Regions from separate parts of the Rhizobium sp. YTUHZ045 genome, predicted to be linked through region 2. Evidence: predicted binding sites of a transcription regulator. Region 2 holds the regulator's gene; each other region holds the start of a gene.
The links. Region 2 encodes LexA, which represses DNA repair genes until DNA is damaged. Its sites were predicted from a motif close to TGTTCNNNNTGTGTTCNG; they were not measured.
Positions count from the first base shown of each region.

Region 1: the regulator LexA is predicted to act here: its motif matches at 5,417-5,434, upstream of NMA58_RS02575 (PA0069 family radical SAM protein).
Region 3: the regulator LexA is predicted to act here: its motif matches at 5,961-5,978, upstream of NMA58_RS13535 (ribonuclease T2 family protein).

Region 1 covers NZ_CP101432.1:520,876-530,705, reverse strand. Annotated here, with positions in the region: gene NMA58_RS02605 (polyprenyl synthetase family protein) at 1-610, shown strand, start outside; gene NMA58_RS02600 (tetratricopeptide repeat protein) at 738-2,570, shown strand; gene NMA58_RS02595 (4-(cytidine 5'-diphospho)-2-C-methyl-D-erythritol kinase) at 2,583-3,467, shown strand; gene moaB (molybdenum cofactor biosynthesis protein B) at 3,467-4,018, shown strand; gene NMA58_RS02585 (hypothetical protein) at 4,099-4,455, opposite strand; gene NMA58_RS02580 (glycosyltransferase family 2 protein) at 4,845-5,363, opposite strand; gene NMA58_RS02575 (PA0069 family radical SAM protein) at 5,504-6,661, shown strand; gene NMA58_RS02570 (ribonuclease HII) at 6,829-7,518, shown strand; gene NMA58_RS02565 (F0F1 ATP synthase subunit B) at 7,879-8,370, opposite strand; gene NMA58_RS02560 (F0F1 ATP synthase subunit B) at 8,374-8,997, opposite strand; gene NMA58_RS02555 (F0F1 ATP synthase subunit C) at 9,075-9,302, opposite strand; gene NMA58_RS02550 (F0F1 ATP synthase subunit A) at 9,371-9,830, opposite strand, start outside.
Region 2 covers NZ_CP101432.1:1,727,417-1,737,246, forward strand. Annotated here, with positions in the region: gene gltA (citrate synthase) at 1-783, opposite strand, end outside; gene NMA58_RS08785 (ComEC/Rec2 family competence protein) at 1,073-3,502, shown strand; gene lexA (transcriptional repressor LexA) at 3,483-4,199, opposite strand; gene NMA58_RS08795 (VOC family protein) at 4,398-5,294, shown strand; gene kdsA (3-deoxy-8-phosphooctulonate synthase) at 5,291-6,136, shown strand; gene eno (phosphopyruvate hydratase) at 6,278-7,552, shown strand; gene NMA58_RS08810 (FtsB family cell division protein) at 7,688-8,008, shown strand; gene pdhA (pyruvate dehydrogenase (acetyl-transferring) E1 component subunit alpha) at 8,154-9,200, shown strand; gene NMA58_RS08820 (pyruvate dehydrogenase complex E1 component subunit beta) at 9,216-9,830, shown strand, end outside.
Region 3 covers NZ_CP101432.1:2,679,188-2,689,017, reverse strand. Annotated here, with positions in the region: gene NMA58_RS13570 (DUF4432 family protein) at 1-71, shown strand, start outside; gene NMA58_RS13565 (TIGR01244 family sulfur transferase) at 144-482, shown strand; gene NMA58_RS13560 (RidA family protein) at 555-899, shown strand; gene NMA58_RS13555 (thiamine pyrophosphate-binding protein) at 940-2,598, opposite strand; gene NMA58_RS13550 (CaiB/BaiF CoA transferase family protein) at 2,612-3,814, opposite strand; gene NMA58_RS13545 (DMT family transporter) at 3,833-4,789, opposite strand; gene NMA58_RS13540 (alpha/beta fold hydrolase) at 4,807-5,736, opposite strand; gene NMA58_RS13535 (ribonuclease T2 family protein) at 5,993-6,733, shown strand; gene ettA (energy-dependent translational throttle protein EttA) at 6,831-8,480, shown strand; gene NMA58_RS13525 (ArsR/SmtB family transcription factor) at 8,640-9,665, shown strand; gene metF (methylenetetrahydrofolate reductase [NAD(P)H]) at 9,668-9,830, shown strand, end outside.

The DNA.
Region 1 (9,830 bases), 1.2 Mb from region 2:
GATGGTCGATGTCGGCTCGCTCGATGCGCTCGACGTCCTGTCTTCCGCGGCCTGCGTGATTGCCGAAGGTGAAGTGCTGCAGCTTTCCGTCGCCAAGAACATGGAGACGACGGAGGACGATTATCTCTCCGTCATCCGCGCCAAGACGGCGGCTCTCTTTGCGGCTGCCGCCGAAGTCGGGCCGATCGTTGCCGATGCCGGCCGCTCCGGCCGCAATGCGCTGAAATCCTACGGCATGAATCTCGGCCTCGCCTTTCAGCTCGTCGACGACGCGCTCGACTATGGCGGCAAGGCCGCCGATCTCGGCAAGAATGTCGGTGACGATTTCCGCGAAGGCAAGATCACGCTGCCCGTCATCCTCGCCTATCGCCGCGGCACTGCGGAGGAGCGCGCCTTCTGGCGTGATGCGATCGAGGCCGGCAACAGCAGCGACGCCAACCTGGAAAAAGCGCTCGGGCTGATCACCAAATACGGCACGCTGAGCGACACGATCGGCCGGGCGGTCCATTACGGCACGATCGCGCGGGACGCGCTGGCGCCGCTACCCGATACGGTATGGAAATCCGCTCTGATGGAAGTGATCGACTTCTGCATCGAGCGCGTCAATTGATCGAACGCCGCGATCGAGGCTGATTTTCTTGCAGCGCCGCTCCAAAAAAGCCATCCTGTTATGACTCAGTGATGACGACTGATTTGCGACCGGCAGCGGCCGGACGCTCTCGAAGAAAGGTTTTCTAATGCGGCAGAGAATTGCCATCCGTCTCCTTACGAGCGCAGCGCTGGCGGCTGTCCTTTCGCTTGGCGGCGTCGCCGGCGTGAGTGCCGAAGATGCGGCCAAGGCGGGCGATGCCGGCAAAGCCGAGAGCTTCTTCGATGCCGATAACGTCACCACGTTCTCAGGCGCCTTCCTCGCCGCGCGCACAGCCGATGTCGATCACGATTACGAGACCGCGATCGCGCTCTACAAGAAGGCGCTGCAGATCGAACCCGGCAATCCCGAGATCCGTCAGCGGCTGATGATCTCGCTGCTGCTCAACGGCGACATCAAGGAAGGCGTCAAATACGCCAATGATCTGAAGAGCGATCCTTCGGTCGAGCGTATCACCACGATCGTGCGCGCCATGGATGCCGTGCGCCGCGACGACTACAAGACAGCCGAGTCGATCCTGAAATATAAGGGTCCGAACGATCTCGACCGGATGATGAACGACCTGCTGCTCGCCTGGGCCCGCGTCGGCGCCGGCCGCGGCAAGGAAGCGCTCGCCATGGTCGAGAAGATGAAGGGGCCGGACTGGTTCCGCATCTTTCAGAACTACAATGCCGGCGCGATCGCCGTCGTTACCGGCGATGTGAAGTCGGCCCGCCAGCATCTCAACGACGCCGTGCTCGACAAGGAAGGCGGGGCGACGGCGCCCGACACCTTCATGCGCGCGGTGATGGCGCTTGCCCGCCTGGAGGCGGCGCAGGGCAATAAGCAGAAGGCGCTCGATGCGGTTTCCGTCGGCGATAATCTGCTGCCGAACTACGCGCCGCTGAATGCGCTGCGCGACAGCATCGAGAAGGGCGAGAAGCAGGAGCAGCAGGTCAAGACGGCCGAAGAAGGCGCCGCCGGCGTGCTCTTCTCCGTCGGCGGTGCTCTGAACCGCGATGGCGCCGAGGATATCGTCTCTCTCTACCTGCAGACCGCGAAGGCGCTCGACCCCAACAGCGCCGATACACTGGTGCTGCTCGGCGGCATCGCCGAAAAGCAGAACCAGATGGACCGCGCCATCTCCCTCTATAAGAAGGTGCCGGAAGATTCGCCGATGCGGCGCATCTCCGAGCTTCAACTCGGCCTCGCCCTTGCCCAGGGCGGCAAGGTCGACGAGGCGCGCAAGCACCTGCAGGCGCTGATCGCCTCCGATCCGAAGGATATCCGCAGCTACCTCGCCTATGGCAGCGTGCTCTCCGACGCCAAGGACTACGAGGCGATGGCCGCCAATTACGACAAGGCGGTCGAAGTGATCGGCCCAATCCCCGGCCGCGCCAACTGGAGCGTCTTCTTCCAGCGCGGCATTGCCTATGAGCGGCTGAAGAAGTGGGACCAGGCCGAACCGAATTTCCGAAAAGCCCTGGAGCTCAACCCCGACCAGCCGCAGGTGCTGAACTATCTCGGCTATTCCTGGATCGACATGAACCGGAATCTCGACGAAGGCCTCGCCATGATCAAGAAGGCTGTCGATCTTCGCCCTGACGACGGCTACATCATCGATTCGCTCGGCTGGGCCTATTTCCGCCTTAACCGCTTCGACGACGCCGTCGACGAGCTGGAGCGGGCTGCGCAGATCAAGGCCGGCGACGCGACGATCAACGACCATCTCGGCGATGCCTACTGGCGGGTCGGGCGCAAGCTCGAAGCAGTCTACCAGTGGAACCGGGCGCTCGCCTCCGAGCCTGAAGCGGCCGAAATTCCGAAGATCAAGGAAAAGATCGCAAACGGCCTGCCCGCTAGCGACGATGCCAAGGCGGCCGACAAGAAGCAACCGGATCCGGCGCCGGTCACGCCGCCGCCGGTCGACAAGAAGTCCTGACGGGCGCGACCGATGCCTGAGCAGGGCTTGGCCGACGCTTTCGGCGTCACCGAAGAGGCGCGCGCGAAGATCAATCTCGCCCTGCATGTGACGGGCCAGCGGCCGGACGGCTATCACATGCTCGATATGCTGGTGACCTTCGCAGATTGCGGCGACCGGCTGGGCTTCCTGCCCGCGCAGGCCGACGCCTTCACCCTGTCGGGCCGCTTCGGAGAGACGCTTGCCGGCGACGGCGACACCAACCTTGTAATCAGAGCGCGCGATCTCCTGCGCGAGGCTGTCGGCGCCCTTGCCTTCCCTGTTCACATCCATCTCCAGAAGAACCTGCCCGTTGCATCCGGCATCGGCGGCGGCTCGGCCGATGCGGCGGCGACCCTGCGGGGGCTGATGCGCCTCTGGGGCTTGCGATTGCCGGTGGAGACGCTGGCGGCGCTGGCGCTGAAGCTCGGCGCCGACGTGCCCATGTGCCTCGAGAGCCGGCCGCTGATTGCCCGCGGCATCGGGGAGGAGATCGAAGCCGTGCCCGATCTGCCGGCCTTTGCCATGGTGCTGGCCAACCCGCTGAAGGGGGTTTCGACGCCGGAGGTTTTCCGGCGGCTCACGGCAAAGAACAATTCACCCCTGAGGCTCGCACACACCGAAGACTGGCTTGCGGCGATCGGCGCGGCTCGCAACGACCTGGAGCCACCGGCACGCCAAGCCGTGCCCGAAATCGCGGCGATCTCGGCGATGCTGCAGGCTGAGGGCGCTCTTCTTGCCCGCATGTCCGGCTCCGGCGCCACCTGCTTCGGGATCTTCGCCGATATGGCCGCCGCGCGCGATGCGACGGCGGCTCTTCACGAGGCGCAGCCCGACTGGTATTTCCAGGCGACGGAAACGGTTTCGGGAGGCATGTGATGGCAGGTTTGGACGAAAAACGGCCCTTCATCGCCGTCGGCATAGCCGTCCTCACCGTCTCGGATACGCGCACGCCGGAGACGGACAAGTCCGGCGATACGCTGGCGGTGCGGATCGCCGAGGCCGGCCACAGGCTGGTCGAGCGGGCGATCGTGCCCGACGACCGGGAGAAAATCGCCGCTCAGGTCAAAGCCTGGACCGAGCGTGATGAGATCGATGTCGTTATCACCACGGGCGGCACCGGCTTTACCGGCCGAGACGTGACGCCCGAGGCGCTGGAGCCGCTGTTCGAAAAGCGCATGGATGGCTTTTCCGCTGTCTTCCACCGTATCTCCTATGACAAGATCGGCACGGCGACCATCCAGTCGCGCGCCACCGCGGGCGTTGCCAACTCCACCTTCATCTTCGCCCTGCCCGGCTCGCCCGGAGCCTGCCGGGACGCCTGGGACGGCATATTGAAAGCACAGCTCGACTATCGGAGCGTGCCTTGCAACTTTGTCGAGATCATGCCGCGCCTGGACGAGCATCTGAAACGCGGCGCAAAGAAATAGACTGGCGCTGCCGTTACAGTGCCGCGATCGCGCCGTCGAAAACCCGATTTAGACTTTCGAGGCCGACGCGCTGGCCTTTGTTATGTGGCAATGCCCGGCAGAGCCGGCATCGAATCCCAGCTATCACCCGACAGCAGAATGCAACTTATGCCGTGGACATCCGTGACGACGAGCGTCCAGGTGCCGCTTTTGGCGGCATAGACCTCGAGAACGGCGTTTTGGTTGATCAGGCCGACGGCGGTGAGCTTCTCACCGAAATTCCTGTCGAGGAAACTGACGACGTCGGGTCGGCCTGCGCAACTGAGCATCGTCTGCGATGCTGCCGAATTCGGATGCGCGATCACCAATGTCGGCAATATGACGGCCAGCAGGCCGTAGATCCTACCGCGTACGCCGTAGATCCTACCGCGCATGCGGTAAATCCTACCGCTTGGCATGACGCACCTCCTTTCGCCGGAAACCCGGCAGAAGAGGAGATTTTTCGCCGACCTGTTCTGCCGTTCACCGGCATTCCACGGCATCCGTTGCGAAGCGCGGCGCTTCGGCGGCGCCATGTCTGAATTATAGCGCGAAATTCTATTGGACGCCATCTTTGCGCGACGAGGGGAGGAGTACAGAATTGCTTCGAAGATCCAGAGGCCCGCCCCTCATCCGCCTGCCGGCACCTTCTCCCCGTAAACGGGGCGAAGGGGATATGCCGCGACCTCTCCGTTCCCCGCTGACCTCTCGTACGGCACGTACCCTCGCCCCGTTTACGGGGAGAGGGTTAGGGTGAGGGGCAGCCGAAGGCGCGAAGGCAGCTTTGGATGACGGAGAGCAGAATTGCTTATCGGGCGGCGCGAGTGACCCAGGAAGGAATGAGCTCGCTGGCGAGTTTGCGCGGTTTCTGGCCTCTGACGAAGTCGGCAACAGGCATCCCGCTTCTGGCGGCGGCGAGCGCCAGGTTCTTCGGCATCAACAAGCCAAGCTCCAGCGGCGGTCGACCGCGGGCAACACGCTGGAAGAACGGCCGTCGATAGCCGCGCGACGCGGCAAAGCGCGCGGGTGTCTTATTCAGCGCCACATATTCGGCGATCTCATCGATCCAGCCGGCCTGCGGCCTGGCGCCCGGCTCGATAAAGAGCAGCCATTCGCCTCGGGCGGAGCGCACGATGTCCTTGATATCCCACTGTGAATGGAAACGGCAGCCAGCGGCGTCGGCGACCCGCGAGGTGCCGTCGCGCGAGCCGTGATCAAGCACGATCACATCGCTGACGAGTCCTTCCACCGCGCCTGCCACCAATACCGATAAGGTCTGCGCCAGTTCGGATTCCTGATCCTGGCATTCGAGAACAACCGTCAACATCGATTATTCATAATGCGCCGCACAATTTTTTGCCAGCACCGTTTTGCGTATTTTGTTCTTGCATTGTTCTCATTTTACCGATAGGAATTTAATCATCACAAACGGGCGGAGACAACGGCTTTCCGCTGCGGGAGAATCCGATGAGAGAGCAGTCCCTGGCAGGGCAGGCCGCATTCGCGCCTGCCAATACGGCAGATATTGCCGATGCGATGATCGTGTCCTCCGGTCTTCGGGTCGAGGTTGACCGGCGGCGCGGGCGTGGAGCGGGACTGAACCCAACAGGCCGGTTCGAAGCGCTGCAGCGGGAGACCTTCGACGACGGTTGGCAAACGCTGGAAGAACTGCCACCGTTCAAGACCGAGGTTCAGATCGAAAAGCCGCGCACCGCGATTACACGCAATGAATCGCCGGACCTTTCCTTCGACCGCTCGATCAATCCCTATCGCGGCTGCGAGCACGGCTGCATCTATTGTTTCGCCCGCCCGACGCACGCCTATATGGGGCTTTCGGCGGGGCTCGATTTCGAGACGAAGCTCTTCGCCAAGCCCGATGCGGCGAAGCTCTTGGAGCGGGAGCTCGCCAAGCCGGGGTACAAGGTGAGGGTGATCGCGATCGGCACCAATACCGACCCCTATCAACCGATCGAGAAGGAATGGCGCATTATGCGCGGCATCCTCGAGGTGCTGAACAAGGCGAACCATCCGGTGTCGATCGTCACCAAGTCGGCGATGATCCTGCGCGATCTCGACATTCTGCAGGAGATGGCCGGCAAGAACCTGGTGCGCGTCGGCATCTCGGTCACCACGCTCGACCGCAAGCTTGCCCGGGCGATGGAACCGCGCGCCGCCACGCCGCCGCGACGGTTGGAGACCATTCATGCGCTGTCTGAGGCAGGGATCCAGACTGCCGTCATGGCCGCTCCGCTGATCCCGGCGCTGAACGACCACGAATTGGAGCGCATTCTGGAATCGGCGAAGGCTGCCGGCGCGACCGAGGCGAGTTATGTCATCCTCAGGCTGCCGCTTGAAGTCAGCCCGCTCTTTCGCGACTGGTTGCTGCAGCACTATCCCGATCGTTACCGGCACGTGATGTCGCTGGTGCGCTCGATGCGCGGCGGCAAGGATTACGACGCCGAATTCGGCAAGCGCATGAAGGGCGCCGGTCCCTATGCCTGGCAGATCGCCCGGCGCTTCGAAATGGCGGCGAGACGCTTCGAGCTGACACGCCGCAGCGTGCCCTTGCGCGACGATCTGTTCGTGCCACCGGATGGCAGCGGCGTACAGCTGTCGCTGCTCTGATTTTTTAAGCTTGCGCATCGGCTGCTCAGAAAATCCGCCCTGTTTTCGAGCCCCGAGCGCAATTTCCGCGGATGGCCCTGACCGCCTCCATCCGCCGGACCGTCCCCGGCCGCCGCCCTGATCCGGGGACTTGCGGGAAATCGGGTTGGCGTGCGAGGTTCAGCCGCATGAAACGTCGCACGCCACCCGATTCTCCCCTGCTTTTCGACACGGTCCCTCTCGTGCCGGATTTCAAGCTCGAGCTCAAAGCCCGCAAGGCCGGCCACTGGCCGGTCGCCGGCGCCGACGAGGCAGGCCGCGGGCCGCTGGCGGGGCCCGTGGTGGCCGCTGCGGTCATCCTCGATCCGAAGCGCATCCCTGAAGGCCTCAACGATTCCAAGCAGCTCTCGGCCCAGCGGCGCGAAGAACTCTTCGCGCAGATCCTGGCGACGGCGACGGTTTCCATCGCCTCCTCCAGCTCGACCCGGATCGACGAAACGGACATACGCAAGGCAAGCCTTGACGCGATGCGCCGCGCCATCTGCAGCCTCGCCACTCCCGCAAGCTACGTCCTGACAGATGGGCTTGATGTGCCGCCCGGCCTCGATTGCCCAGGACAGGCCGTGGTCAAGGGTGACGCCCGCTCGGTTTCTATCGCCGCCGCCTCTATCGTCGCCAAGGTGACGCGCGATCGGATGATGGCGCGGGCGCATCATGTATTTCCCGATTACGGTTTTGCGGCCCACGCCGGCTACGGCACGGCGCAGCACCGCGCCGGCATTGAACAGCACGGCCCCTGCTCCCTGCACCGGATGAGCTTTCGGCCACTGCGGAAGGACGGCGACGAGCCTGAGATGGACGAACTGCTTTCGGAATAGTCGCCGAAAAAAGATCGGCATATTCCGCCTTTGGACTGGCGATCAGCCCCTCATCCGGCTGCCGCCACCTTCTCCCCGCATGCGGGAGAAGGGGATATACCGCACCCTCTCCGTTCCCCTCTTAGTCTAGCTCTCGCAGACACGTCCACTGTTCCCTCGGGACGGAGAGCGTAAGGCCATCCGAGAGCGAGCTGCAAAAGGACAGAGTGGAGGGGGAAGGTGGCGGCGGCCGGATGAGGGGCGGACGCCGGAGCAGGGACGCTACACTGCCTCCGCACGAGGCCAAGCAAAGAACAGGCCTTATCACCAAAGAAAAAGGCCGGGACATGCCCGGCCTTTCCTTATTCCAGTCGATACTGCTCAGTTGAGCCGTGTCTTGACCTGTCCGACGGCGTTGCCGAAGAGCTCGGACTGGACCTTGCCGTCGGCCTTCTTGGCGAGCACCGTTTCTGCGGCCGCGATGGCAAGGTCGACGGCGGCGGAACGCACCGCCTTCATCGCATCGGCCTCGGCCTGCTTGATCTTCTGCTCCGAGAGCGCCGTGCGGTTGGCGACGAATTCTTCCGTCTTCTTCTTCGCCTCGGCTGTCAGCATCTCGGCTTCGCGCTCAGCGGCGGCAACGATATGGGCCGCTTCCGCTTCCGCTTCCTTGCGCTTGCGCTGGTATTCAGCGAGCAGATGCTGGGCTTCCTCGCGCAGGCGCTTGGCTTCGGCCAATTCATTGCGGATCTGGTCGGCGCGGTCGTCAAGCGAGCGTGCCATCATGCCCGGAACCTTCAGATAGACGACCAGCGCCAGAAAGAGGACGAGGCCGACAAAGGCGAAGAAAGTCGCGTCGAAATGAAATTCCATCGATCAAGCCTCCTTCTTGGCGGCCGCGACGGCGGCGGCGACATCTGCCTGCGCAGCGCTGCTGCCGATCAGCTGTTCGACGACGGCGGCTGCCGTTTCCTCGGCAATGGTGCCGACGTCGGCGAAGGCCTTGGCCTTGATGTCGGCGATCCGGGCTTCCGCAGCCTTGATCTTTTCCGACAGGCTGGCCTCGACGGTGCGGCGATCCTCTTCGGCCTTGACCTTGGCAGCGTCGCGGGCGGCGGAACCGATCGCGTGGGATTTGGCGCGGGCAGCGGCCAGTTCACCTTCATAGGTCTCGACGGCGGCATCGGCTTCCGCCTTCAGGCGGCCTGCTTCTTCCAGGTCCTGGGAGATGCGCGTGTGGCGCTGGTCGAGGATGGCCCCGATGCGCGGCGCAATGACCTTTTGCATAAGGAGGTAGAAGACGCCGAACGTAATCACCAGCCAGAGCAGCTGGGATGCGTAGGTCGTCGAATCGAAAGGCGGGAACGGGCCGCGGGCGTGTTCGCCTTCGGCAACACCGGTCTCGGTATGGACCTCGCCTGCGGCCGGAGCGGCATGCGCATCCGTGCCGGTCGCTGCCGCCGGTGCTTCTTCAGCGTAAGCCGGGGTCACAAAAAACATGCTCACCTCCAGGTGGACTGCAAATGCAAAGGATCACGGCTTGCGGTCGCAGGCCGTGATCCATCTATTCGCCGATATCAGACAGCGAAGAGGAGGAGGAGAGCGACGAGCAGCGAGAAGATGCCCAGAGCTTCCGTAACGGCGAAGCCGAATACCAGACGGCCGAACTGGCTGTCAGCAGCAGACGGATTGCGCAGAGCGCCGGAGAGGTAGCTGCCGAAGATATTGCCGAGGCCGAGAGCCGTACCGGCCATACCAAAGCAAGCCAGGCCTGCACCGATGAACTTTGCTGCTTCCGCTTCCATGTTGAACTCCTTTGAAATGGTTGTTGCGGCGAATGACTGACGCCCTGGAGACGTCGTTGTCGTTATCCTTAGTGCCCGCCCGGATGGATTGCGTCGTTGAGGTACATGCAAGTCAGCACCGCGAAGACGTAAGCCTGAAGGAAGGCGACGAGGAACTCGAGACCGGTCAGGGCGACGGTCATGATGAGAGGAAGAACGGCGCCGCCGACACCGACCGCACCGAGGGTTCCAAGCGAGGCGACGAAGCCTGCGAACACCTTCAGCGTGATGTGACCGGCGAGCATGTTGGCGAAAAGACGAACGGAGAGCGAAATCGGACGGGACAGGAAGGAAATGATTTCGATCGAGACGACCAGCGGCAGCAATATGCCGGGCACGCCCGAGGGCACGAAGACATTCAGGAAGTGGAAGCCGTGCTTATAGAAACCGTAGGCGAGCACCGTACTGATGACGAGAATCGCCAGCGCGAAGGTGACGATGATCTGGCTGGTGATCGTGAAGAAATAGGGGAACATGCCGAGCAGGTTC
Region 2 (9,830 bases):
CCATAGGCAGGCGATGCCGGCGGCGATGCAGGCGAACGGGTTGGCGCCCGATGAACCGGCGAGACGGACGGTCGAGGTCGAGGCGTTCTGTTCGTGATCGGCATGCAGGATGAAGATGCGGTCCATCGCGCGGGCAAGCACCGGATTGACCACATATTCCTCGCAGGGGACGGCAAAGCACATGCGCAGGAAGTTCGACGCATAGTCGAGGTCGTTCTTCGGGTAAACGAAGGGCTGACCGATATGGTATTTATATGCCATGGCGGCAAGCGTCGGCATCTTGGCGATCATGCGCAGGCTGGCGACCATGCGCTGGTGCGGATCGGTGATGTCTGTGGAGTCATGATAGAAGGCCGACAGTGCGCCGACGCAGCCGCACATGACGGCCATCGGATGTGCATCGCGGCGGAAGCCGGTGAAGAAGCGGCTCATCTGCTCATGCACCATCGTGTGGTGCGTGACACGATAGTCGAAGTCCTTCTTTTGCGCGGCCGTCGGCAGCTCGCCGTAGAGCAGGAGGTAGCAGACCTCGAGGAAATCGCCGTGCTCGGCCAGCTGCTCGATCGGATAGCCGCGGTGCAGCAGCACACCTTCGTCACCGTCGATATAGGTGATTTTCGATTCACAGGATGCGGTCGAGGTGAAGCCCGGATCGTAAGTGAAGGAAGCTGTGTTCTTGTAGAGGGCACCGATGTCGATGACGCTCGGGCCGATCGTGCCGCTTTTAACGGCGAGGTCGACCGATTTGTCACCGATTTTTATTGTAGCGCTTTGATCCGTCATGCTGTCCTCCGAAATGTCGGTGGCGCCACAAAAGCGCCATAGGGGTTAAGCGTCCTTTCCGATAGCTATATGATCGTGACGCTAATGCCAAGTTACCGTGACGGCATTTTGTGCATTGCGGCATCACCTTTTAGGCACCGCAGCGATGAGCCGCACGCATAGCGGAAGCCGATGATTCGACTGGCCTTTTGCCGCTTACGATTTTCCCTCGTATTTCAATCGATTATCCTTGCCGGATTTGCTTGAAGGTTGCATTCTTAGGGCTTGGCGGGGTGATCTTGGGCGGGGCATGCAGGAAACGACGACAGCCGAATTGCGGCCGCAAGCGGGCGTCGGCCTTGCCGATCCGCCAGATTTTCCTGCGCCTGCGGTGGTGACTCAATCGGTAAGGACGCAGTCGCAGACCCCATTGCATCGTCGGCTGCTGGCCACCGCCGGGCAATCGCTGCGTGCCGGGGCCTGCATGCTGGGCGAAGAGGCCGATCATGGCCGCCTGCTGCTGTTCTCGCCGGTCTTCCTCGGAGCCGGCTCGGCCTTTTGGTTTCTTGCTGCATCGGATTTTCCCCTCGTTGCATCGCTGTTCTGCCTGCTGGTGTCGGCGGCCGCGGTTTTCCTCACCGGTCCCAGCCGACCGGCCTTGCGCGCAAGTTTCATGGCGCTGGCACTTTTCGCCGGCGGCATGCTCTCAGCTCAGTTCGAGAGCTGGCGGGCTTCGACGGTGATCCTCGATTCATCCGTGACGACGACGGTGACTGGCCGCGTCGAACGGCGGGAAGGCGACGGGCGCGGGCGCTGGCGCTACATTCTTGCCGTCGCCGGCACCGAGGCGCCGGAGCTGAAACGGCCGCCGAGACGCATCACCGCGATCGTCCGGGGCACCGATGCGCCTTTCGAGATCGGCGACATCATCACCGGCAAGGCACGTCTGACGCCGCCGGCGGGCCCCGCACTTCCCGCGCTCAACGACTTCTCCTTCGGTGCCTATTTCGACGGCATCGGCGCCAATGGTTTCTTCTATAGTGCGCCGGAGAAACTCGACTTGGAGGCAGGCCCGCAGGCGGCCAGGTCGACGGCGGACGCCCTGCTCGAATGGCTCCACCAGCTGCGCAGCAGCATCGGCGACCGCATAAGATCGATCCTGCCCGGTGATACCGGCGCCTTTGCCGCTGCCCTGGTGACGGATGAACGGCGCGCCATATCGCACGCGACGACGGAGGCGCTGCGCCAGTCCGGCCTTGCCCATATCGTCGCGATCTCGGGTCTCAACATGGCGCTGTCGGCCGGCATCTTCTTCGTCGGCTTTCGGATGCTGCTCAGCCTCTTTCCCGGCGTCGCCCAAGCCTATCCTACAAAGAAGATCGCCGCTGCCGGCGCGCTCATCGCCGTCACCGCCTATTACCTGATCTCCGGTTTCGGGGTTTCGGCCGAGCGCGCCTTTATCATGATGGCCATCATGCTGATTGCCGTCTTCTTCGACCGGCCGTCGATCAGCCTGCGCAATGTCGTTCTCTCCGCGCTCATCATCATCGCCATTTCACCTTCGGAAGTATTGGGACCGAGCTTTCAGATGTCATTTGCCGCAACATTGGCCTTGGTATCGGGCTATCAGTTATGGAAGGACAGGCGTGTCCGCGAAAACGCTTTTCTGAAACTGCCGATCATCAGGCCGGTGGTTGCCGTCGCCGGTTTCTTCGGCGGCGTCTTCCTGACCTCGCTGATCGGCGGCTTTTCCACCGCATTGTTTTCGATCGAGCATTTTCATCGCCTGACGGCTTACGGCCTGCCGGCAAACCTTGCGACGATGCCGATTATCTCCTTCATCGTCATGCCGGCCGGATTGTTGGCGATGTTGCTCATGCCTTTCGGTCTGGACGCTCCGCTCTGGAAGGTCGTCGGATTCGGCCTCGATCTGGTGATTGCGGTTGCCAAGACGGTGTCCGGCTGGGGCGGTGATATCGGCATCGGCCGCTTGCCCGGCTGGTATTTCGCAGCGGCGGTGGCAGGCTTTCTGCTGCTGACGCTGCTGCGCACTCGGCTGCGCCATGTCGGCACATCGATCATCGCCATCTCGACGCTCATCGTGCTGCTTCTGCCGGTTCCCCGGCCGCCGGATCTGGTGATTTCGGAGGATGGCAGTCTGGTTGCGGTCGTCGCGGCTGAGGCAATAGCTTCCAACCGTGAAAACCCGCCGGATTTCATATTCGACCAGTGGCAGAGAGCGCTGGTGCTGCCGACACATGATCCGCCGAAGATGCTGGATGGTCCGGCCATTCCGGAAGGAGAAGACCGCCGTGTCAGGCTTTCCCGCGATCAGCAGAACGAAGCGAGTGCGGCGATGCGGGCAGCCGCCGCAGGCGGTGAAGCAAACCGTTTTTCCTGCGTCAAGAAGGCTTGGTGCACATCAAGACTTGGCAATGGCCATATCGTCACCGTCATCGACAATGCCGCCTATCTCGGCCCGGCCTGCGATACGGCCGATATCGTCGTGACCTCGGTCCGTCTGCGTTTCAACAGCTGCCGTTCAGGTGGCACGCTTTTCACCGGCGAGACGCTGCGCAGGACCGGCTCGCTCGAATTGCGTTTCGCCGATGCCGGCCTAGAGGTCACCACCGCCTTCGATGCCTTGTCGCGACCATGGATGCGCCATCGCGCCTATGATTGGCGCAATGATCGTTTTACCGATTCCAGCCCATCCGGCGTCAGTGATAGCGACGGATGAGGCCGACGAGCTTGCCCTGCACCTTGACGCGGTCGGGCCCGAAGATGCGGGTCTCATAAGCCGGGTTGGCGGCCTCGAGCGCGATCGAGGCACCCTTGCGGCGAAAACGCTTCAGCGTTGCTTCCTCGTCATCGACGAGGGCAACGACGATATCGCCGGGACTGGCGGTACTGCCGTTGCGAATGATCACGGTGTCGCCGTCGAAGATGCCGGCGTCGATCATCGAATCACCTTTGACCTCCAGCGCATAGTGCTCACCGGAGCCGAGCATATCGGAAGGAACGACGATATCGTGGGTGTTGTTCTGGATCGCCGAGATCGGAACGCCGGCGGCGATACGTCCCATGACCGGCACGGAGACGGAGTTGCCATTGTCGGCGACCGGCTTTGGCGCAGCGGGGGCGGCGACCGGCTGGGGCTTGCCGAGGCTGCCCTCGATGACGCTCGGCGAAAAACCGCGACGCTGAAGACTGGGGTTATAGGCCTCCGGAAGCTTGATCACCTCGAGCGCCCGGGCGCGGTTCGGTAGGCGGCGAATGAAGCCGCGTTCCTCAAGCGCCGTGATCAGGCGGTGAATGCCGGATTTCGAGGCGAGATCCAGGGCATCCTTCATTTCGTCGAAAGAGGGAGGAACGCCGGATTCCTTCATGCGCTCATGGATGAAAAGGAGAAGCTCCTGTTGTTTGCGCGTGAGCATCGACGTCAGACCCCGTGATTGAAACAAATCCAGAACGGACACTATATGTTCCATATGTGTTCCGCAAGTAGCTAAATTTCCGTAAACCCTCGCGCCAACTCGTGGAGATTTTTATTTTCATTTGCCGGATTGGCGCACATGTCTTGCATTGAGGGGTGGTGCTGTCGCACATCTCTTGCCGGTTTCAGGAGGATATTCATGAACGCGCATTCCGCCAAGTCGCACCCGCTCGATCATGTCGTGCTGCCCGTGGTCAATATCGATCTGGCGCGTGAAAGGCTCGGCAAGCTCGGTTTCACCGTCGCCGCCGATGCGCGCCATCCCTTCGGAACGGAGAATGCCTGCATCTTTTTCGCCGACAAGACCTATCTGGAGCCGCTTGGCGTGGCGAGTGTCGACGAGAGCGAGGCAGCGGCCCGCCAGGGCAACGTCTTCATCGCCCGCAATCGCGCCTTCCGTTTCCGCTGCGGCGAGGAGGGACTTTCTGCGCTGGCCTTCCTCAGCGAGGATGCCGACCTCGATCATAAGCGCTTCGTCAGCAACGGCGCGAGCGCCGGTGAGATGTTGCAGTTCAGCCGGCCGATGCGGATGCCGGACGGTTCGGAGAGCGTCGGCAGCTTTAAGCTGGCCTTTGCAGCTGATTTGCGCGCCCCCGATTTCTTTCTCTTTACTTGCCAGCGCATCAATTCGTTCCCTACAGATCGCGCCGCGCTGGAGACGCACGCCAATGGCGTGATCGGCATTGCCGAGATCGCACTTTGTGCACCGGACCCGGCGGCATTCGCCGCCTTCGTCGGGCTTGCGATTGGGCAGGCGGCGGTGGAGAAAACCGGTTTCGGCATGAATATCGCGGCATCGAATGCAAAGATCAGCTTGATGACGCCGGAAGGGCTGGAGGCCTATTTCGAAACCGCTGTCTCATCAGCCGATCGCGGCCTGCGGGGGCGGGCAATCCTCTTCACCGTCATCGATCTTGCCGTGACAGAAGCGCATTTGGGTGCTAACGGGATCACATTCACACGCAAGAACAATCGCATTCTGGTGAAGCCCACGCCCGGGCAGGGTGCGCTCTTCGCCTTCGAGGAAACACGATGAGCACCGACACGAATTCCGAAGTCAGGATCGGCGAAGGCGAAGGCCAGGTCACTTTTTCCAATACTGGCCGCTTGTCGCTGATCGCCGGTCCATGCCAGATGGAGAGCCGGGATCACGCCTTCATGGTCGCCGGCACGCTGAAGGAGCTCTGCGGCAAGCTCGGCATTGGCCTCGTCTACAAGAGCTCCTTCGACAAGGCGAACCGTACCTCGCTCTCGGCTGAACGCGGCATCGGCCTGGAAAAGGGCATGGAGGTCTTTGCCGACCTCAAGAAGGAATTCGGCTTTCCCGTCATAACCGACGTCCATACGGCCGAGCAATGCGCCGAGGTGGCCAAGGTGGTCGATGTTCTGCAGATCCCGGCCTTCCTCTGCCGTCAGACCGACCTTCTGATCGCCGCCGCCAGAACCGGCCGCGCCGTCAATGTCAAGAAGGGCCAGTTCCTCGCCCCTTGGGATATGAAGAACGTTCTGAAGAAGCTCAACGCCAGCGGCAATCCGAATGTGCTCTTGTGCGAGCGCGGTGCCTCCTTCGGCTACAATACGCTGGTTTCCGACATGCGTTCGCTGCCGATCATGGCGGCGATGGGAGCTCCCGTCATTTTTGACGCCACCCATTCCGTGGCGCAGCCGGGCGGGCAGGGCGATTCCTCCGGCGGCCAGCGCGAGTTCGTGGAAACGCTGGCGCGCGCGGCAGTGGCGACGGGAATTGCCGGCGTCTTCGTCGAAACCCATCAGGATCCCGACAACGCACCGTCCGACGGGCCGAACATGGTCTATCTCAAGGACATGCCGCGACTGCTTGAGAAGCTGCTTGCCTTCGATGCGATCGCCAAGGCCTAACGTTCAACAGGCTGCCATGATCGTGGTTTAGGCCACGATGCGATACCCGCTCGAAGGCTGGAAATTGCGCCATTGTAATTTGCACGCCTTCGATTATGACAGGCTTCGAACGACTTATCACCCACCGAGCAGGAAGAACCCATGACTGCAATCACCGATATCATCGCCCGCGAGATCCTCGATAGCCGTGGCAACCCCACCGTCGAAGTCGACGTCTATCTCGAAGACGGCAGCATGGGCCGCGCGGCCGTTCCCTCGGGCGCCTCGACGGGCGCACATGAGGCGGTCGAGCTGCGCGACGGCGGCAAGCGCTACCTCGGCAAGGGCGTCGAAAAGGCGGTCGAGGCCGCCAACACCGAGATCTTCGACGCGATCGGCGGCATCGATGCCGAAAATCAGATCCAGATCGACAACATCATGATCGAGCTCGATGGCACGCCGAACAAGTCGCGCCTCGGCGCCAACGCCATCCTCGGCGTCTCGCTCGCCGTCGCCAAGGCTGCGGCCCAGGCATCCGGCCTGCCGCTTTACCGTTACGTCGGCGGCGCTTCCGCCAGCCTCCTGCCGGTGCCGATGATGAACATCATCAACGGCGGCGCTCATGCCGACAACCCGATCGACTTCCAGGAATTCATGATCCTGCCGGTCGGCGCCGATTCGATCGCCGACGCCGTGCGCATGGGTTCGGAAGTCTTCCATACGCTCCGCAAGGAGCTTGCCGCGCAGGGCCACAACACCAATGTCGGCGACGAAGGCGGCTTCGCTCCCGGCCTGAAGAGTGCGCCCGAAGCCCTGGACTTCATCATGAAGTCGATCGAGAAAGCCGGCTACAAGCCGGGCGACGACATGTGCCTCGGCCTCGACTGCGCCTCGACGGAATTCTTCAAGGACGGCAAGTATGTTCTGGAGGGCGAAGGCCGCACGCTCGAGTCGGGCGCCATGGCCGAATATCTGGCCGAGCTCGCCGGCAAATACCCGATCATCTCGATCGAAGACGGCATGGCCGAAGACGACTGGGAGGGCTGGAAGGCGCTGACCGATCTGATCGGCAAGAAGACTCAGCTCGTCGGCGACGATCTCTTCGTCACCAACTCGGCCCGCCTTCGCGACGGCATCCGCATGGGCGTCGCCAACTCGATCCTCGTCAAGGTCAACCAGATCGGCTCTCTGACGGAAACGCTTGATGCCGTTAACACGGCGCATAAGGCAGCCTATACCGCCGTCATGTCGCACCGCTCCGGAGAAACGGAAGATTCGACCATTGCCGATCTCGCCGTCGCCACCAACTGCGGCCAGATCAAGACCGGCTCACTGTCGCGTTCTGACCGTCTCGCCAAGTACAATCAGCTGATCCGCATCGAGGAGGGCCTAGGCCCCCAGGCCCAATATGCCGGCCGCTCGATCATCAAAGGCTGATCCGATCTGATTTGCAATGCTCGACCCGCGCCTCACCGGCGCGGGTTTTTTCTTGCCGGCGGTTACGGTCAATGAACGGTTAATCTCTGCGCGTTATGCTGAACGAATTGGTAATGCGTTCAAGAGCATGCATGTATGTGGACAAAGCATCATAAGAAGAGAAAGCTCGGCCGCTTCGTCATCCCGGCTATGACGGTCGCGTTCCTTTCCTATTTCGGTTATCATTGCATCCATGGCGATTATGGCCTGCGGGCGACGGAGACGTTCGAGCGTCAGCGCGTTGCGCGCGAAAGGGAGCTTGCCGTCCTGAAGGCGAAGCGCGAACATCTGGAAAGCCAGGTGGCGCTACTGAGTGACGGCTCGCTCGACAAGGACATGCTGGACGAAAAGGCGCGATATCAGCTGAATATGTCGCGTGCGGACGAGATCGTCATATTCAATCATTATTCCAATTAACCGGAATTCGGTTAATTGGAATTTCTGATTTATTTCCAATAATTTAGCGTCGAATACGAGCCATGCAATTATGGCATTGCTGTGGTCATATTTCTTCCCTATGGTACGCGCCACCGAGAAACGACAAACCCATAGGGAGGGTTGAATGGCGCCGCGAAAGACCGCGACCGTTTCCAGCCGCAAAACTGCAGCAAAACCAGCAGCCAAAGCATCGAATGGAGGCCCGGTAGCCGACTTCGACCGGGATGAGGAACTCAAGGCCTATCGCGAGATGCTACTGATCCGCCGCTTCGAGGAGAAGGCCGGTCAGCTTTACGGCATGGGCTTCATCGGCGGCTTTTGTCATCTCTATATCGGTCAGGAAGCTGTCGTCGTCGGCATGCAGATGGCGCAGAAGGAAGGCGATCAGGTCATCACCGCCTATCGCGACCACGGCCACATGCTGGCAACCGGCATGGAGGCGCGCGGGGTCATGGCGGAACTGACCGGGCGCCGCAGCGGCTATTCCCACGGGAAGGGCGGCTCGATGCACATGTTCTCGAAAGAGAAGCATTTCTACGGCGGTCACGGCATCGTCGGCGCCCAGGTTTCGCTCGGAACCGGCCTTGCCTTTGCAAACCACTACCGCGGCAACGGCAATGTCGCCATCGCCTATTTCGGCGACGGCGCTGCCAACCAGGGCCAGGTCTACGAGAGCTTCAACATGGCGGCTCTCTGGAAGCTGCCGATCGTCTATATCGTCGAAAACAACCGTTACGCCATGGGCACCTCGACCGCCCGTGCCACCGCTCAGTCGAATTACTCGCTACGCGGCTCCGGCTTCGGCATTCCCGGCATTCAGGTCGACGGCATGGACGTTCGCGCCGTCAAGGCGGCCGCCGACGAGGCGCTCGAACATTGCCGCTCCGGCAAGGGCCCGATCATTCTCGAAATGCTGACCTATCGTTATCGCGGCCACTCCATGTCCGATCCGGCGAAATATCGCACAAAGGAAGAAGTGCAGAAGATGCGCTCCGAACAGGATCCGATCGAGCAGGTAAAGGCACGCCTCATCGAAAAGGGCTGGGCTTCCGAAGACGATCTGAAGGCGATCGACAAGGATGTTCGCGACATCGTCGCCGACAGCGCCGACTTCGCACAGGCCGATCCGGAGCCGGATGCGTCCGAGCTCTACACCGACATTCTGCTCTAATCGGGGAGGGAACCCATGCCTATCGATATCCTCATGCCCGCCCTCTCTCCGACGATGGAAGAAGGCACGCTGTCCAAATGGCTGAAGCAGGAAGGTGACAAGGTCACTTCTGGCGACGTCATCGCCGAAATCGAAACCGACAAGGCGACGATGGAAGTCGAAGCGGTCGACGAAGGCGTGATCGGCAAGCTGCTGGTCGACGCCGGCACCGAAGGCGTCAAGGTCAACACCAAGATCGCCGTGCTGCTGCAAGATGGCGAATCCGCTTCGGATATATCAGCTGCCAAGCCGGCCGCAGCCGCTCCGCAGGTGGCTCAGGAAGAGAAGCCGACCAACACCGGTTCTGCTTCCGCGCCGCTTCCGGCCGAGCCGAAAGCCGTCGTTCCGAACGATCCGGAAATCCCGGCCGGCACCGAAATGGTGTCGATGACCGTGCGCGAAGCGCTGCGCGACGCCATGGCCGAAGAAATGCGCGCCAACGACGACGTCTTCGTCATGGGTGAGGAAGTCGCCGAATATCAGGGCGCCTACAAGGTCACGCAGGGCCTGCTGCAGGAATTCGGCCCCCGCCGCGTCATCGATACGCCGATCACCGAGCACGGCTTTGCCGGCGTCGGCGTCGGTGCCGCC
Region 3 (9,830 bases), 950 kb from region 2:
CGGCCGGTGAATTCAACATGCTCGCCCCAGGCGAAAGCCGCAGCTATGCGCTGACCTTTGCGTTCCTGTGAGTGAAGTGTTGTTGACGCTTGCGGGCCTCCCGTCGTAGACCATCAGCCCACGATCTTTGAGGAGACAAGACGATGGATATTCGCCAGATCGACGATGAATATTCGGTTTCGGGGCAGATCACGCTTGAGGACCTCGACGAGATCAAGGCGCTCGGCTTCAAATCGATCGTCTGCCATCGCCCCGACCATGAAAGCCCCGACCAGACATCATTCTCCGTCATCGAGGCGCGTGCCAAAGAGCTCGGACTCGATATCGCCCACGTGCCGGTTGGACCGATGGGCGTGACCGAAGAGGCGGTGCAGGGCATGGTCGACGCGCTCGATGAATTCCCACGGCCAATGCTCGGCTACTGCCGCTCGGGCGCGCGCTCGACGGCGATCTACCAGAAAACCCACCATATCCGCAGTTGAGCATCGTGCGGGACGCTGATTTTCAGGCGCTGCTCCGCAGCGCCGCCACTTCCAATCACCCAGGAGACGATAATGAGCATTAAGCGTATCGACGTCGGCGCACGTATGAGCGGCGCCGTCATTCACGGCAACACGGTCTACCTCGCAGGCCAAGTGGGCGACGGCGAAAGCGTCACCGATCAATGCAAGTCGGCGCTCGCCGAAGTCGACCGTCTGCTGGCGGCCGCCGGCAGCAGCAAGTCGAAGATCCTGCAGACCCTCGTCTATCTTTCCGACATTGCTTATTTCGGCGAGATGAACGCAGCCTGGGAAGCCTGGATCGATCCGGCCAATCCGCCGGCACGCGCCACCAGCGAAGCCAAGCTCGCCGCGCCGAAATACAAGGTCGAGTTCATCGTCACGGCTGCGCTCGACTAAGGTCGCCGCAGTTCCGTCTCTCAAAGCCGGTGGGGCAACCTTACCGGCTTTTTGTTTGCGCGATTTCCGAAAGCGTTCTGGTCGGTGTGATCGCTTCCGGATCGAGCTTCACTTCGATGATCGCAGGTTTGCCGCTTGCGCGCGCGCGCCCGAAAGCCGGCGCGAATTCCTCTGTGCTTTCCACCGTCTCGCCGTGGCCGCCATAGGCGCGGGCAAGGGCTGCGAAGTCGGGGTTGGTCAGATCGGTGCTGCTGACGCGACCGGGATATTCACGCTCCTGGTGCATGCGGATCGTGCCGTACATGCCGTTGTTGATAACGATTGCGATGATCGGCAGATCGTAGCGGATGGCGGTTGCGAATTCCTGACCGTGCATCAGGAAGCAGCCGTCGCCGGCAAAACAGATGACCTCGCGCTCGGGAAAGAGCCGCTTGGCGGCCACCGCAGCCGGCAGGCCGTAACCCATCGAGCCGGAGGTGGGGGCGGCCTGCGTATTGAATCGGCGGAAACGATGGAAGCGGTGCAGCCAGGTGGCGTAGTTGCCTGCGCCATTGGTGAAGATCGTCTCCGGCCCGATATTGCCTTCCAGCCACTCCATGATCGGTCCCATATGGACGGCGCCCGGACCGGTCGCCGGCGGCTTCGACCAGGCGAGATAGACCTGATGCATATGCGCGGTCCGCTCCGCCCAGCGCGGCTCGGCTGGGGCTTCGAGATCGGCGAGTGCTTCGACAAAATCGGCGGGGCTGGCGCAGATGGCAAGATCGGGACGATAGACGCGGCCGAGCTCCGACGGGTCCGGATAAATATGAACGAGCGACTGGGCCGGGTAGGGGATGTCGAGCAGCGTATAGCCGGAGGACGGCATTTCAGACATGCGGCCGCCGAGCAGGATCAAGAGGTTGCTCTCCTTGATCTCCTTGGCGAGCCCCGGATTGATGCCGATGCCGACATCGCCGGCATAACAGGGGTGAAGATGATCGAACAGCATCTGTCGGCGGAATGAACAGCCTACCGGCAGCTGAAAACGTTCTGCGAAGGTTGCGAAATCGGCGACGGCATCGGCATCCCATCGCGTGCCGCCGAGGATTACCATCGGCCGTTCGGCCTTCAAGAGCCTTACATAAAGATCGTCGATTTGGCTGCGGCCGGGATGGGCCTCGACGCTGGCATAACGCCTGGCGCGGGGTGCCTCAACCTCGTCGCGCAGCATGTCTTCCGGCAGGATGAGCACCACGGGGCCGGGGCGGCCGGAGGTTGCGACCGCAAAGGCGCGGGTGACGAATTCGGGAATGCGGGCGGCGTCGTCGATCTCGCCCACCCATTTGGCGAATTCGGTGAAGGCGCGGCGGAATTCGACCTCCTGAAAGGCTTCGCGTTCACGCGCCTCTCGCTGCACCTGGCCGATGAAGAGGATCATCGGGATCGAATCCTGTTTGGCGATGTGCAGGCCGGCGGAGGCGTTGGTGGCGCCGGGGCCGCGGGTCACCATGCAGATGCCCGGCTCGCCGGTGAGCCGGCCCCAGCAATCGGCCATCATCGCCGCCCCGCCTTCCTGCCGGCAGACGAGGACGTCGATATCGCTGTCGCGCAATGCGTCGAGAACGGCGAGGAAACTCTCGCCGGGCACACAGGAGAGGCGTTTGACGCCATTTGCCTTCAGCGCCTCAACGATCAATTCCCCGCCGGTCTTTTTCATAATGATACCTTCTTCATGACGATGCCTTCCTCTCAAGCTCGGTGAGTTCCGCCAGAATTTCTTCCCTGTGTTCGCCGAGGCGCGGGCTCGGCCTCGTGTAGTGCAACGGTGTTTCCGACAGTACCACCGGCGTCCTGACCCCGGGGATGACGGTGCCGGCGGCATCGGCAAGGTCGATGCGCAGACCGCGGGCCTTGACCTGCGGGTCGGCGAACATTTCCTCGATCGTGTTGATTGCGCCTGATGGAACGGCGTTCTGCTCGCAGGCCTTCAGGAGATCCGCCTTCTGCCATTTCAGCGTCTCGGTGGAGATCAAGCGGCGCACCTCGCCGCGGTTAGCGACGCGGGCCTTGTTGGTGGAGAAACGCTCGTCATCCGCGATCGTCTCCAGGCCGAGGATGGTTGAGAGGCGGCGGAACTGACCGTCGTTGCCGACGGCAAGGATGAGATAACCGTCGGCCGTCGGCACCACCTCATAGGGCGAGATGTTCGGATGGGCGTTGCCGAGGCGGGGCGGTGCGGCGCCGGAGATCAGGTAATTCATGTTCTGATTGGCGAGCACGGCCGATTGCACATCGAGCAGCGCCATGTCGATCAACTGGCCTTCGCCTGACTTCAGCGCATGGATCAAGGCGGCCTCGATCGCCGAGACGGCATAGATGCCGGTGAAGATGTCGGCGATCGCCACGCCCGCCTTCATCGGCTGGCCGTCCGGCTCGCCGGTTATCGACATGAAGCCGGACATGCCCTGAACGATGTAATCGTAGCCGGCGAAGCCGGCATAGGGGCCGGTCTGGCCGAAGCCTGTGATCGAGCAATAAACGAGCCTCGGGTTCACCTCGCGAACGCTGTCGTAATCGAGCCCGTATTTGACGAGGCCGTCGACCTTGAAATTCTCGATTACCACGTCGGCAGTGGCTATGAGACGACGGACGAGATCCTGGCCTTCAGGGCTCTTGAGGTCGGCGGTGATGGAGCGTTTGCCGCGATTGGTGGCGTGGTAATAGGCGGCCGAGAGATTTTCGCCGTCCGCACCTTCGACGAAGGGCGGCCCCCATTGGCGAGTATCGTCGCCGCCATCGGGATTTTCAACTTTGATGACGTCGGCGCCGAGATCGGCGAGCATCTGGCCCGCCCAAGGGCCGGCCAGCACGCGGGCAAGCTCGATCACCCGGATGCCGGTAAGCGGCGGCTTTTTCGTCGCGGTCTCGGTCATGGTCCTCCCGTCCAGTGTCTACGGCGCCAGCGTCACCTCAGATGTATCGGATACGGGCTTTGAAGCAAAGCGGCGCTCTCGCCAGAGGATGTAGAAGCCCGAGGCCATGATGATCGTGATGCCGAGCCATTTGATCGCATCCGGAAAATCGCCGAAAACAAGCCAGGCGAAGATCGTTGCCGAGACGATCTCGAAATATTGCAGCGGCGCCAGCGTCGACGCCGGTGCCGCACGAAAGGCATAGACGCCGAGGATGCCGGCGATCGCGGCCATGGCGCCGACGCCGGCGACGTAGAACCAAGCGCTGCCTGCAGGCATGACAGGATCGAAGAGATCGGAGCCGCTTCCTTCGCCGACGAAAAGCAGGAGGGCGCAGAAGAGCAAGCCCCAGATGCCCATCTGGAACTGCATCGACCAGGGATCTTCCCTGTGCGAGAGGACGCGGGTCATCAACACGAAGGCCGCAATGCAGAGCGCGCTGACGACAGGCAGGAGCGCGATGTAGCCGACCTCCTCGAAACTCGGCTGAATGATCAGCATCGCCCCGAAAAAGCCGACGCCACAGGCGGTATAGCGCCGCCAGCCGATCGTCTCCTTGAGGAAAATGCCGCCGAGGATCGTCACGATGATCGGCTCGATAAAGAAGATTGCGATCGCGTCGGCGACCGCCATATATTTCAGCGTGGTGACGAAAGAGATCATCGACACGGTGATGACGAAGCCGCGGATGGCGTGGAACAGGCTCTGGCGCCAGGAGAAATCGGTAAAGCTGCGTCGCCATAGCACGATCGGCAGCATGCAGAGCGCCTGCACGAGGAAGCGGCCGGCGGTGATCTCGGCGGAGGGGATGGTGACGACGGCAAGCTTGGCGAAGATATCGATGAGCGGCGAGAACATCACCGAAAGAAACATCAGCGCAAGCCCCGTCGTCACCTCCGAGGTGGACGAAGCGGGGCGGGCGGAAGTGCTGCTCATGATGGAATCTCTCTGGCTCAGGATCTTGCGAGTGCCTCGTCGCACCAGTGCGCGAAGGCGGCGGTCGCCGCGTCGGCGCCGATCTCGTTCAGCGTTTCGTGTCGCATATCCTGATATATCTGGACGCTGATATGAGAGAAGCCTTGGGCTTTCAAATGGTTTGCCAGCCAGAGGATGGCTTTTCCACGCTCCGTCGCCGGATCCTCGCCGCCGCCGACCAGATGGATCGGCATATCGCGCGGTAGGCGGTCGAGATGGAGCTTCTGCGGCGCGCGAAAAGTCAGCTCGAAGAGATCGAGCCAGAGCGAGACTGATGCGTCAAAGCCGCAGAGCGGATCGGCGATATATTTGTCGACTTCATCGGCATGGCGCGACAGCCAGTCGAACTCGGTGCGGCGGTCCGGGATCGATTTTCCCCAAGCGCCGAAGGTGAGCTTCGGCAAGAGGCCGCTCGGGACGTCGGAGCCCTTCAGCATCCGCTCGGCAAGCAGGATCGCCTGGGCGGCTCGGCCGGCAAGGCCGACGGCGAAATTCGAATTCCAGACGGCGACAGCATCGAAGTCGGAGGGAGCGGTGACAGCGGCATTGAGCGCGATGAGGCCGCCCATCGAATGGCCAAATAGGATCACCTTCAGGCCGGGATTGCGCGAGGCCGCATGGGCGCGCATGGCAATGACGTCGCCGATCACCCGATCGACGCCATTCCAGCGGGCGAAGCGGCCAATCGGCGCGTCGGGCGCGGTCGTCTCGCCGTGGCCACGGTGATCATGGGCATAGACGTGATAGCCGCGCCCCGCCATCGCCTCGGCAAAGCGGCCATAGCGCTTCGAGTGCTCCGCCAGGCCGTGCGATATCAACAGTATGCCGCGTGCCGGAGCGGCGGCTTCGGCATGGTGATAGGCCAGAGACGCTTCCCCTATGGCGAGCCTTTGCGTATCAGAAAACATCCGGATCCTCCCTGCCGCAGCAGAGCAGATCGCTACTGCATAATTCCTTAAAGCGGAATCGATTTGCGCAGAATATTCTGCAACCATAAGTGCGACAGCGTCCGTGCGTAACTCAAGAACAGGGAGCTTCCCGGAACAGCCGACTGTTTCCGACGACGCAGTCGAGAACAAATTCCAGGATAGTTGCGATTCAGGGTTGCTGCCGTTTACTCTTTGTGCTTATCTGTTCCTGCATTGTTCTTCTTTGGGGGTTGAAATGAGCAGCATGCAGTTGCGTACCTTTACATTCGCCGTGTCGATGATCCTTGCCGGCGCTGCCGTGGCGCAGGAGGCCGAGGGCCGTACCCGTTTCATTCTTGCTGCGAGCTGGCAGCCCGCCTTCTGCCAGACGAACCAGAAGAAGCCCGAATGCGCCAGCCAGACCGGCGAGCGCCATGATGCGACGAATTTCTCCCTGCATGGCCTGTGGCCGATGCGGCAGGATTATTGCGGCGTCAGCGACGACCAGAAGGCTGCCGACAAGGACGGCAAATGGGAGACATTGCCTGATGTCACGCTTTCGGCCGAGACGAAGGCGTCGCTTGCAAAGGCGATGCCCGGCACGCAGTCCGGCCTCGAACGGCACGAATGGATAAAGCATGGCACCTGCACGAAAATGAGCGTGGAGGATTATTTCGGCGTCGGCGTCCATCTGGTGGATGCGCTCAATACATCGGCCGTGCGCGATCTATTTGCCGCCAATATCGGCAAGACGGTCAAGGCGGAGGCGATCAAGGCTGCTTTCGACAAAAGCTTCGGGCCGGGTGCGGGCGAGCGCGTCAAGATGAGCTGCCGGCGAGCCGGCAGTGTCAGGGTGATCAGCGAGTTGACGATCGGACTGTCTGCGGATGCGGGAGCGGCATCGGCCAAAAGCGCAAGCCTTGCCGATCTGATCCAGGGGGCGGGAAAAACCTCGTTCGGCTGTGACGAGGGCGTTGTCGATGCGGCGGGCTTCTGACCGGAATCCGGCGTAAACGGGTTTCGGCGTTGCTCATAGGCGCTGTTTCGCCTACATAGCGGCACGAAACGAAGTTTCCCGCCCGGAGCAGCGCAGCATGGCACGTCAATTCATCTATCATATGTCCGGCCTCAACAAGGCCTATGGCAACAAGAAGATCCTGGAGAACATCCACCTTTCCTTCTACCCGGATGCCAAGATCGGCATCCTCGGACCGAACGGCGCCGGTAAATCCACTGTGCTGCGCATCATCGCCGGCCAGGACAAGGAGTATACCGGCGAAGCCTGGCTCGCCGAGGGTGCCACAGTCGGCTATCTCGAGCAGGAGCCGAAACTCGACCCTACCAAGACTGTTTTCGAGAACGTCATGGAAGGTGTTGCCGCGAAGACGGCAATCGTCGATCGTTACAACGAATTGATGATGAATTACTCGGACGAGACCGCGGAAGAGGGTGCGAAGCTCCAGGACATCATCGACAGCCAGAACCTCTGGGATCTGGAAAGCCAAGTCGAGATGGCGATGGAAGCCCTGCGCTGCCCGCCGCGCGATGCCGAGGTCACCAGCCTGTCCGGTGGTGAGCGCCGCCGCATCGCACTCTGCCGCCTGCTGCTCTCGCAGCCGGATCTGTTGCTGCTCGACGAGCCGACTAACCATCTGGACGCCGAAACCATCGCCTGGCTCGAAAAGCATCTGCGCGACTATCCCGGCGCCGTGATGATGATCACCCACGACCGCTACTTCCTGGATAACGTCACCGGCTGGATCCTCGAACTCGATCGCGGCCGCGGCATCCCTTACGAAGGCAACTACTCCGCCTATTTGCAGGCCAAGGCCAAGCGCATGCTGCAGGAAAACCGCGAAGAGGCATCGCGCCAGAAGGCGATCAGCCGCGAGCAGGAATGGATTGCTTCCAGCCCGAAGGCTCGCCAGGCCAAGTCGAAGGCGCGTATCAAATCCTACGAGCAGTTGGTGGAGGCGGCCGAGAAGCAGCGTCCCGGCGACGCGCAGATCATCATCCCGGTCAGCGAACGGCTCGGCCAGGTGGTCATCGAGTTGGAAGGCATCACCAAGGGCTTCGAGGGTCGCACGCTGATCAACGACCTGTCGATCAAGCTGCCGCCGGGCGGCATTGTCGGCATCATCGGCCCGAACGGCGCCGGCAAGACGACCCTGTTCAAGATGATCACCGGCCAGGAAAAGCCGGATAGCGGCTCGATCCGCATCGGCGAGACTGTGCATCTCGGTTATGTCGACCAGAGCCGCGACGCGCTGGCCGCCGACAAGACGGTCTGGGAGGAAATCTCCGGTGGCGCCGAAATCATCAAGCTCGGCAAGTTCGACATGAACTCGCGTGCCTACTGCGGCGCCTTCAACTTCAAGGGTGGTGATCAGCAGCAGAAGGTCGGCAATCTCTCGGGCGGTCAGCGCAACCGCGTGCACCTCGCCAAGATGCTGAAGGCCGGGGGCAATGTTCTGCTGCTCGACGAACCCACCAACGACCTCGATACGGAAACGCTCGGCGCTCTCGAAAACGCGCTCGAGAATTTCGCCGGCTGCGCCATCATCATCAGCCACGACCGCATGTTCCTCGACCGTCTGGCGACGCACATCCTGGCTTTCGAAGGCGAGGGCCATGTCGAATGGTTCGAAGGCAATTTCGAGGATTACGAGCAGGACAAGATCCGCCGCCTCGGCCCCGACGCCCTCAATCCTGGCAGTCAGGCTCACAAGCGCCTGACGCGCTGATCCTGCTTTATTTCCGCTTGCAAGGGCCCCGGTTCGACCGGGGCTTTTTCATATCGGGCCCTGTCGCAATTTGCGCAGGCAATTTCACAGTGCGAATTGCCGCTTGCCACCGCTTTTCAAATCACATAAAGATATCTTTATATGTTGATTGGGCTAATGATGAGCGAACCTTTGAAGCTGGGACTGGATGGGTTGGTGGACGTCTTGAAGGCGGCCGGCGAACCCACGCGTCTGCGTCTTCTGGCGCTTCTCGACGGCGGCGACCTGACGGTGACCGATCTTACCGAAATCCTCGGCCAATCGCAGCCGCGAATCTCCCGCCACCTGAAGCTGCTCGGCGAGGCTGAACTGATCGAACGTTATCAGGAAGGGGCCTGGGCCTATTTCCGCCTCAAACAGGACGGCAAGGCGGCCATGCTGGTGCGGGCATTGCTGAGACACGTCTCCGAGAATGATCCGACCATCCTTCGCGACGGCGAGCGGCTTTCGCAAGTCAAGCGCCAGCGGGCCGAGCGGGCGCAGGCCTATTTCAGCCGCAATGCCGCCGAATGGGACGAGCTTCGTCGCCTGCACGCGGCCGATGAGGAGGTCGACGCCGCCGTCATTCGGCTGCTCGGCAACCAGCCGATCGATTCGCTGCTGGATCTCGGCACCGGCACCGGCCGCATCCTCGAACTCCTGTCCGGGCTCTACCGCCGCGCTGTCGGTGTCGACGCCAGCCGCGACATGCTGAGCGTGGCGCGCGCCAATCTCGACAAGTCGCGTATCACTAAGGCGACGGTGCGCCACGCCGATATCCTCAACCTTCCGTTTGAGGGGCAGGATTTCGACCTGGTGACGATCCATCAGGTGCTGCATTTCTTCGACCAGCCGGAGATTGCGATCGCGGAAGCGGCGCGCATGCTGCGGCCGGGCGGGCGGCTTGTGGTCATCGATCTCGCACCGCACACGCTCGAATATCTCCGCGACGAACATGCCCATGTCCGTCTCGGCTTTTCGCACCAGGCGATGTCCGACTGGCTGCGCAAGGCCGGGCTCGACGTCGAGCAGGTCGTCGATCTTCATCCGGGTCAGCAGGGCGGGCAGGGGTTGACGGTCACCGTCTGGCTCGCGCGCGATCCGAGGCGCCTCATGGCTTCGCAGACCAGCGAAGGCGCCGAAGCTACATTTGCCGGGAGAGTATGAATATGGCTTTGAAAAGCGAAGGACGCGGGCGCAACTTCGGGATCTCCTTCGAGTTCTTTCCACCGAAATCGGAAGAAATGGAGGCGCAGCTCTGGGATGCCGTCGCTAAGCTGCAGGACTGGGATCCGGATTTCGTGTCGGTGACCTATGGCGCCGGCGGCACCA